One region of the Streptomyces sp. G5(2025) genome, then DNA from elsewhere that is predicted to be linked to it. Evidence: riboswitches for the same ligand, from Rfam matches in the RefSeq annotation. Region 1 holds a riboswitch; the other holds the start of a gene.

Region 1 (4,203 bases):
TGGACCTGGAGGCAGGTGGCGTCGCCGACGACGAGGCGTCGGCCCGGGCCGTGGGGGAGCGGCTGCGGGCGGACATCAAGGCGGTGACCGGCCTGACCGGGTCCGTGGGGCTCGCCGCGTCGAAGATGCTGGCGAAGATCGCCTCCGAGGAGGCCAAGCCGGACGGGCTCCGGCTGATAGCGCCAGGGACGGAGCGGGCGCTGCTGGGGCCGATGTCGGTGCGGACGCTGCCCGGGGTGGGGCCTGCCACGGGGGACCATCTGCGGCGGGCCGGGATCACCACGGTCGAGGAGATCGCCGAGGCCGGGGAGGACGAGCTCGTACGGCTGCTGGGGAAGGCGCACGGCGGATCGCTGTACGCGATGGCGCTGGCGCACGACGAGCGGCCTGTGGTGGCCGAGCGGGACACGAAGTCCGTCAGCGTCGAGGACACGTACGACGTGGACATCCACGACCGGGTGCGGGTCAGGGGGGAGGTCGCCCGGCTCGCCGACCGGTGTGTGCAGCGGCTGCGGGCGGCGGGGCACTCGGGGCGGACCATCGTGCTGAAGGTGCGGCGGTTCGATTTCTCGACGCTGACGCGGTCCGAGACGCTGCGGGGGCCGACGGATGACCCCGGAGTGGTGCGGGAGGCCGCGGCGCGGCTGCTGGAGTCGGTGGACACCACGGGAGGGGTGCGGCTCCTGGGGGTGGCGGTCACTGGGCTCGCCGACTACACGCAAGAGGACCTCTTCGCGCAGGCGCAGGCGGCGGCTGAGGCGGAGGTGCCTGTTGAGGCCGATGCGGGGCCGGAGTCCGGCGGCGAGGCAGGAGGGGCGTCGCTCGGGGAGCCGGAGGAGGTGGGCGCTGAGGAGCCGGCGGCGCCTGTGGAGCGGCGTTGGGTGGCCGGGCACGATGTGCGGCATGCCGAGTACGGGCACGGGTGGGTGCAGGGCAGCGGGCTGGGGCGGGTGACGGTGCGTTTCGAGACGCCGGGGTCCGAACCGGGGCGGGTGCGGACGTTCCGTACGGACGATCCGCTGCTGGCGCCGGCGGAGCCGTTGCCGTTGGTGGAGCGGGCGCCCTGTGCGGTGGAGCCGCTGGCCGCTGTGGTGGAGGTGTCGTCGCCTTCGGGGGGCGGGGCGGTGGCCGGGGTGGGGGAGGCGGTTGAGGGTGCGGGCTCGGGGTGAGGGTTCGGCGGGGGGTGTTGTTCCTGGGTGTGGTTGTTGTTCAGGGGGAAGGGCGAGGGTTGCGGCAAGTGGTCGTGGGACGTTGCGGTCCGTAGGTGAGGCCTGGAGGGGCGGGGAAGTGGCTGGCATGAGGGGTGTGGCTGAGGGTCGCCCCGGGCTGCGGGGCGGCTCGTAAAGGGGGCAAGAGGTGAGGTGGGTGGCGGGGTGGGGTGGGTTGCTTGTGACGGACGTGGTCGAAGCCACGGTTTGAGGGTGGGGGCTGTGGCGGTGGGAGGGGGTGAGGGCGCGTTTGAGGGTGCGCTCTCGGGCCGGAGGGGCGGCGGGACAGCTCGTACAGGGGTAAGGGGCGAGGACTGCGGACAGGTGGCCGACGCGGGTCAGGAAGGGTCCGCGCCCGTGATGTGGCCGAAGTCGTGGTCCGGGGGTGGGGGCGACGGGGGTGTGGTGTCCAGGCCGTAGTGGTGGTAGAGCTGGAGTTCCTGAGCGGGAGAGAGGTGGCGGCCTACGCCGAAGTCGGGGGCGTCCTTGATCAGGTCGCGGTCGAAGGGGATGCGGAGGGTGCCGTCGTCGACCAGTTCGCTCGGCTCCAGAGGGACGAAGGCGTCGCGGCTGAACAGGCCGGTGCGTATGGCCGCCCACTCCGGTGCGCCGGTGGCGTCGTCGAGATAGATCTCGTCGATCGTGCCGATCTTCGCCCCGTTCCGGTCGAACGCCTTGCGGCCGATCAGATTGCGCGGATCGATGTCGGTCTGCACGGGCCCTCCAGCCTGTCGCGGGGTCGGATGTGGGCATAACTCATCTTTGTCCGCTCGTACTCACTAAGTAAGAGCACTTCGGGGCAGGCGGCCACTCGACGGAACGGCCGGGGGGCGCGCTGGTAGGCTGGCGCTGGCTGCTGATCCCGTGCGGGAGAGCTCTCCGGGTCAGGATTTCCGGAGGCGCCGAAGGAGCAAATCCTCCCCGGAATCTCTCAGGCACACGTACCGCACGGATGAGGTCACTCTGGAAAGCAGGGCGGGCGTACGGGCGGGCACGTTCGAAACCCCTTCCTCACCGACGGTGAAAGCCGGGACGGCGCCTTCGCGGGTGTCCCCCGGTGAAGCTCTCAGGTTGAGATGACAGAGGGGGAGGCCGTCCGGGTACCCGCGCCGTGGTACCCCTCGTAGGTCGCGCAGACCAGGAGGCCTCCGCAATGACTGCCACCAATCGCATCCCGCTCTCCGAGCTCGAACAGGGCATCCCCTTCGAGCAGCGGCACATCGGGCCCGATGCGGAAGCGCGGGCCAAGATGCTCGCCCAGGTCGGGTACGGCTCGCTGGACGAGCTCACGGCCGCCGCGGTGCCGGATGTGATCAAGAACGCCGAGGCGCTGAAGCTGCCCGGCGCGCGCTCCGAGGCCGAGGTGCTTGCCGAGCTGCGTTCGCTCGCGGACCGCAACCAGGTGCTCGATTCCATGATCGGGCTCGGGTACTACGGCACCTTCACGCCGCCCGTGATCCTGCGGAACGTCATGGAGAATCCTGCCTGGTACACCGCCTACACGCCCTACCAGCCCGAGATCTCCCAGGGGCGTCTTGAGGCGCTGCTCAACTTCCAGACCATGGTCGCCGAGCTGACCGGTCTGCCCACCTCCGGGGCCTCGCTGCTCGACGAGGGCACGGCCGCCGCCGAGGCCATGGCCCTGTCGCGGCGCATGGGCAAGGTCAAGGACGGGGTCTTCGTCGTCGACTCCGACACCCTGCCGCAGACCATCGCCGTCATCCGGACCCGCGCCGAGCCGACCGGCGTCGAGGTCGTCGTCACGGATCTGAGCACCGGTATTCCCGCCGAAGCCGCCGAGCGCGGTGTCGTGGGCGTACTCGTGCAGTACCCGGGTGCTTCCGGTGTCGTACGCGACATCAAGCCGCTCATCGACCAGGCGCACGAGCTGGGCGCGGTCGTCACCGTCGCCGCCGACCTGCTCGCCCTGACGCTGCTCACCTCGCCCGGTGAGCTCGGCGCGGACATCGCGGTCGGCACGACGCAGCGCTTCGGGGTGCCGATGGGCTTCGGCGGCCCGCACGCCGGTTACATGGCGGTGCGCGAGAAGTTCGCCCGCAGCCTGCCCGGACGGCTCGTCGGTGTCTCCGTCGACGCCGACGGCAACAAGGCGTACCGCCTCGCGCTGCAGACCCGAGAGCAGCACATCCGCCGTGAGAAGGCCACCAGCAACATCTGTACCGCTCAGGTGCTGCTCGCCGTCATGGCCGGGATGTACGCCGTCTACCACGGCCCCGACGGGCTGAAGTCCATCGCGCGGCGCACCCACCGGTACGCGACGCTGCTCGCCGCGGGCCTGAAGGCCGGTGGCGTGGAGGTCGTCCACGGCGCGTACTTCGACACGCTGACCGTGCGCGTGCCCGGCAAGGCCGAGGGAATCGTTTCCGCCGCCCGCGAGAACGGCGTCAACATCCGCCGGGTCGACGCCGACCATGTCTCGCTCGCCTGTGACGAGACCACCACGCGCCGCCAGCTGGCCGCCGTGTGGGGTGCCTTCGGGGTTGAGGCCGACGTCGACGCGCTCGACGCCGAGGTCGCGGACACGCTGCCCGCGGACCTGCTGCGCGGCGACGACTACCTCGCGCACCCGGTCTTCCACCAGTACCGCTCCGAGACCTCGATGCTGCGCTACCTGCGCAGGCTCGCCGACCGCGACTACGCGCTCGACCGCGGCATGATCCCGCTGGGCTCCTGCACGATGAAGCTCAACGCGACCACCGAGATGGAGCCGGTCACCTGGCCCGAGTTCGGACAGCTGCACCCCTTCGCGCCCGCCCAGCAGGCGCAGGGCTACCTCACGCTCATCCGTGAGCTGGAGGAGCGGCTCGCCGAGGTCACCGGGTACGACAAGGTCTCCCTCCAGCCCAACGCCGGGTCGCAGGGTGAGCTGGCCGGGCTGCTCGCGGTCCGTGGGTACCACCGCGCCAACGGTGACGACCAGCGCACCGTCTGCCTCATCCCGTCCTCCGCGCACGGCACGAACGCGGCGAGCGCC
Region 2 (4,203 bases), 4.6 Mb from region 1:
GGTAGCCCTCCGCGTACTTGTTGGTGAGGACCGTGCCCTGGGCCTCCATGACGGCGACCGGAGCGAAGTTCTCCGAGGCGATCATTTCCAGGGTGGACTGCTGGCGGTGGAGCTCGGCGTCGACGGCGGCGGCGACCTCCGGGTCCAGCTCGTGCAGAGGGGTGTTCAGAAGCGACATCGGGGAGATCCTTAGCTGCCGGAGAACTCGGTGTACTCGTCCGCGGAGAGCAGGTCCTTCGGCTCCTCCGTGGTGCGGACCTTGAAGAGCCAACCGCCCTCGAACGGCGCGGAGTTCACCAGCGACGGGTCGTCCACGACGTCCTGGTTGGCCTCGGTGACCTCGCCGGTCACCGGGGAGTACAGATCGCTGACGGACTTGGTCGACTCCAGCTCACCGCAGGTCTCGCCCGCGGTCACCGTGTCACCGACCGCCGGAAGCTGCACGAAGACGACGTCACCGAGCGCGTTGGCCGCGTGCTCCGTGATGCCGACCGTCGAGACGCCCTCCTGGGCGTCCGACAGCCACTCGTGTTCCTTGCTGTAACGCAGCTGCTGGGGGTTGCTCATGACCTGAATTCTCCTGTACGCGGGTGGGTGCTGCGGAACGGGAAAGATGTGCGCGGGGTCACTGCTGCTGGGCTTCTGCCGTGCTTCTGCCGTGCGTGAGATGACCGCCGCGGAGGTGTCACTTCTGGCGCTTGTAGAACGGCAGCGCCACGACCTCGTACGGCTCGTGCGTGCCGCGGATGTCCACGCCCACGCCCGGGGTGCCCGGAGCGGCGTGTTCCGCGTCGACGTACGCCATCGCGATCGGCTTGCCCAGCGTCGGGGACGGGGCGCCGGAGGTGACCTCGCCGATGACCTTGCCGTCGGCGACCACGGAGAAGCCCGCGCGCGGGACCCGGCGGCCCTCGGCGATCAGGCCGACCAGCTTGCGCGGCGGCGCGGACTCGGCGCGCTCGGCGGCGGCGGCCAGCGCCGCGCGGCCCACGAAGGAGTCCGCCTGCGACGTCTTCTCGAACTTCACGACCCGGCCGAGGCCCGCGTCGAACGGCGTCAGCCCGGCGGTCAGCTCGTGCCCGTACAGCGGCATGCCCGCCTCCAGGCGCAGCGTGTCGCGGCAGGAGAGACCGGCCGGGACCATGCCGACGGGCGTGCCGGCCTCCATCAGCGCGTTCCACAGCTTCTCGGCGTCACCGGGGGCGACGAACAGCTCGAAGCCGTCCTCGCCGGTGTAGCCCGTGCGGGCGATCAGCGCGGGGACGCCCGCGACGGTGCCGGGCAGGCCCGCGTAGTACTTCAGGCCGTCCAGGTCGGCGTCCGTGAGGGACTTCAGGATGCCGGGGACTCGGGGCCCTGGACGGCGAGCAGCGCGTAGGCGTCGCGGTCGTCGCGGACCTCGGCGTCGAAGCCCTCGGCGCGGGCGGTGAGGGTATCCAGCACGACCTGCGCGTTGGAGGCGTTGGCGACGACCATGTACTCGGGGGCCTCGGTCCGGCCGAGCCGGTAGACGATCAGGTCGTCCAGGATGCCGCCGTCCTCGGCGACGATCATCGTGTAGCGGGCGCGGCCGACCCCGATGGAGCCGATGTTGCCGACCAGCGAGAAGTTCAGGAAGTCGACGGCCTCGGGGCCGGTGACGGTGATCTCACCCATGTGGGAGAGGTCGAAGAGGCCGGCCTTGGTGCGCACGGCGTTGTGCTCGTCGCGCTCGCTGGCGTACCGCAGCGGCATGTCCCAGCCCGCGAAGTCGGTCATGGTCGCGCCGAGCGCGCGATGTGTCGCATCGAGGGCGGTCAGACGGGGGGCAGTGCTCATGAAGAAAACTCCCAGGGCATGACGGGCGAGGTCGATCCTCCCCATCTGTCATCGGAACCTGAGAGGTTCGCCGGAGCGTCTCGGCTTCGAGAGCCCGGCTTGCACCTTGGGTGGGGCCGACGGCTGCCGGCCCGCTTTTCAGATGTGCCTCGCCCGCGCGGTACGGGGCCTGAGAGATTCAAGGGAGGGACTTGCTCCTTCGGCGCCCCGGACCCGTACATGCTGGTCCGGGAACTCTCCCGCGCGGATTCAAACGGCCGGTATGGAGTTGGCGCGCACATCATTGCACGCGGCTTCGGCCGGCGGGGACGTGTGGTCGAGCAATCCTCTTGTGCCGCATTACCTTCTCTTTACACTTGCCGGGGAAAGCAGTACGTGACCGCTATGGGGAGGCCGATCACGGTGCGCAGCAGGACGAGTGTCTACGCCACTACCACGGGGGTGGCGCTGCCGAAGCAGGCTGCCGCCCCGCTCCGGGAGGGCTGCGGCCCGCACCCCGTGGCCGTCGTCCGCGATCTGCGGCAGCGGGCCGGGCACAGCCCCCATCGCCTCACCTTCGCCGAGGGCGACCTGGTCGTCGTCTCCGGGCTGCCCGGCGGCGGAAAGTCGACGCTGATGCGGCAGGCCGTCACCGGCGCCCGTATCGACTCCCAGGACACCCGCGACCGCTGGGCGGCCCGCATGCCGGGATGGCTGCCGTACGCGGTCTACCGCCCCGTGGTCCGCCTCGCGCACTACGCGGGCCTGCGCCGCACCCTGCGGTCCGGGGCCGGCGTCGTCGTCCACGACTGCGGCACCCAGGCATGGGTGCGCCGCTGGCTCGCCCGGGAGGCCCTGCGGCGCGGCAGGACGCTGCATCTCCTCCTCCTCGACGTCCCCGCCGACACCGCCCTCCAGGGCCAGCGCGAGCGCGGCCGCGGCGTCTCGCGGTACGCCTTCGCCCGGCACCGCAGAATGATCGCCAGGCTCGTGGACGCCGCCGAGCGAGGTGACCTGCCGCGCGGCTGCGGCTCCGCGGTGCTGCTGGACCGGGCGGCGGCGCAGGTGCTGCGGGGGATCGCCTTCGACCGCTGAGGACCGCCGGAGTTAGGGTGCGAGCCGCAGGCAGAGCGGTCGCGAGCAGGGGTTGGCACAGATGGACTTTCCGGCGCAGGCACACGCCCATCCGTACGGCGGATGGCCGGGCAACGAACTGGAGGAGGTCCTCGCGGCCTCCCTCGGCGCCCCTTCCTCGGCGGGTGCCCGCATCGTCGAGGTGCTGGGCCGCAGCCGGATCTGGGTCCCGCTGCCCAACGGCGGCGGCCCCGACAGCGGCACCCTCGACCTGCCGACCCTGGAGATCGACGGACAGGCGTACGTCCCCGTCTTCACCTCCGAGGAGCAGTTCCGCCAGGCGCTCGGCAGCGCGGCGGACCACATGGGGTACACGGTGGCGCCCGCCGTCGAGTTCGCCCGCGGCCTCCCGCCGCAGCTGGGGATCGCGCTGAACCCCGACGGCACCGTCGGCGCCCCCCTGCCGCCGCCCGCCGTGGCCGAACTGTGCCGGGCCGGCCGCACCCCGCTGGACGGGCCCACCACCGGCGGCCGGGTCCGCCTCTTCGAGCCGGACTGGCAGGAGGACCCGGTGGACTTCCTGGCCGCCGCGGGCCGGGAATTCGAGGCGGCGGGCGCCGTGCTGACCGCGCGCCGCTGTCTGGCCGCCATCGAGACGGACGACCCGACGCTCTTCGTCGGCGTCGAACTGACCACCTGGGAGGGCGACGCCCGCGACCTCCCGATGCGGGCCCTCGGCCGCGCCCTCACCCAGATCCCGGTGCCCTGGCCGGTCAACCTCGTCCTGCTGGACGTGGCCCAGGACCCGGTGGGCGAGTGGCTGCGGGCGAAGGTACGGCCGTTTTACCTGCGCGGGGTGTGAGAGGCCGTCCCCTGGCCCCCGGCGGCGGAGGCCGCGCGTCCGTGTGGGTTGACGTGGCGTACGTCAAGTCCGGGCGGGGATCGACGCTTAAGCTGGTTCCATGACCCGGCCGGGGCACCGCCATGCCGTCCGGGTGCATGAGGTTGATCGGGTTCATCGGGTTCATCTGGTTCATCGAGTTCATCGAGTCGTCGGGTTCGGCGTGAAGGGGCGGTTACGGGTGAGTGCGTCGGGCACGGCCGCGGGCGACGGGGTCTCCGCCGGTCGAGCACAGCCGAGACCTGGGGGACAGGTCGAGCAGCTGCTGCGCCAGGTGACGCCGGGGCGTTACGACGCGTACGAGGCACTGCTGCGCGCGCTCGCCGCCGACCAGCTGTGGATGCTGCTCTGGCACGGCCAGGCCGGCTCCCCCGACGCCCAGTACGGCAACATGGAGGTCGAAGGCCTCGGTTACGCCCCCTGCGTGACCT

The links. Region 1 has a riboswitch for glycine ahead of gcvP (aminomethyl-transferring glycine dehydrogenase). Riboswitches for the same ligand answer to the same signal wherever they lie in the genome.
Region 2: linked by a shared signal. The riboswitch ahead of gcvT (glycine cleavage system aminomethyltransferase GcvT) and the one ahead of gcvP (aminomethyl-transferring glycine dehydrogenase) in region 1 are both predicted to bind glycine.

Annotation. Positions count from the first base shown of each region.
Region 1 covers NZ_JBMUZT010000006.1:1,016,907-1,021,109, reverse strand. Annotated here, with positions in the region: gene ACOBQB_RS15460 (DNA polymerase IV) at 1-1,169, shown strand, start outside; gene ACOBQB_RS15455 (PRC-barrel domain-containing protein) at 1,547-1,924, opposite strand; glycine riboswitch at 2,066-2,165, shown strand; gene gcvP (aminomethyl-transferring glycine dehydrogenase) at 2,362-4,203, shown strand, end outside.
Region 2 covers NZ_JBMUZT010000006.1:5,656,355-5,660,557, forward strand. Annotated here, with positions in the region: gene glyA (serine hydroxymethyltransferase) at 1-178, opposite strand, end outside; gene gcvH (glycine cleavage system protein GcvH) at 190-567, opposite strand; partial or broken gene gcvT (glycine cleavage system aminomethyltransferase GcvT) at 686-1,818, opposite strand; glycine riboswitch at 1,854-1,966, opposite strand; glycine riboswitch at 1,967-2,070, opposite strand; gene ACOBQB_RS36560 (AAA family ATPase) at 2,203-2,892, shown strand; gene ACOBQB_RS36565 (enhanced serine sensitivity protein SseB) at 2,954-3,733, shown strand; gene ACOBQB_RS36570 (enhanced serine sensitivity protein SseB C-terminal domain-containing protein) at 3,954-4,203, shown strand, end outside.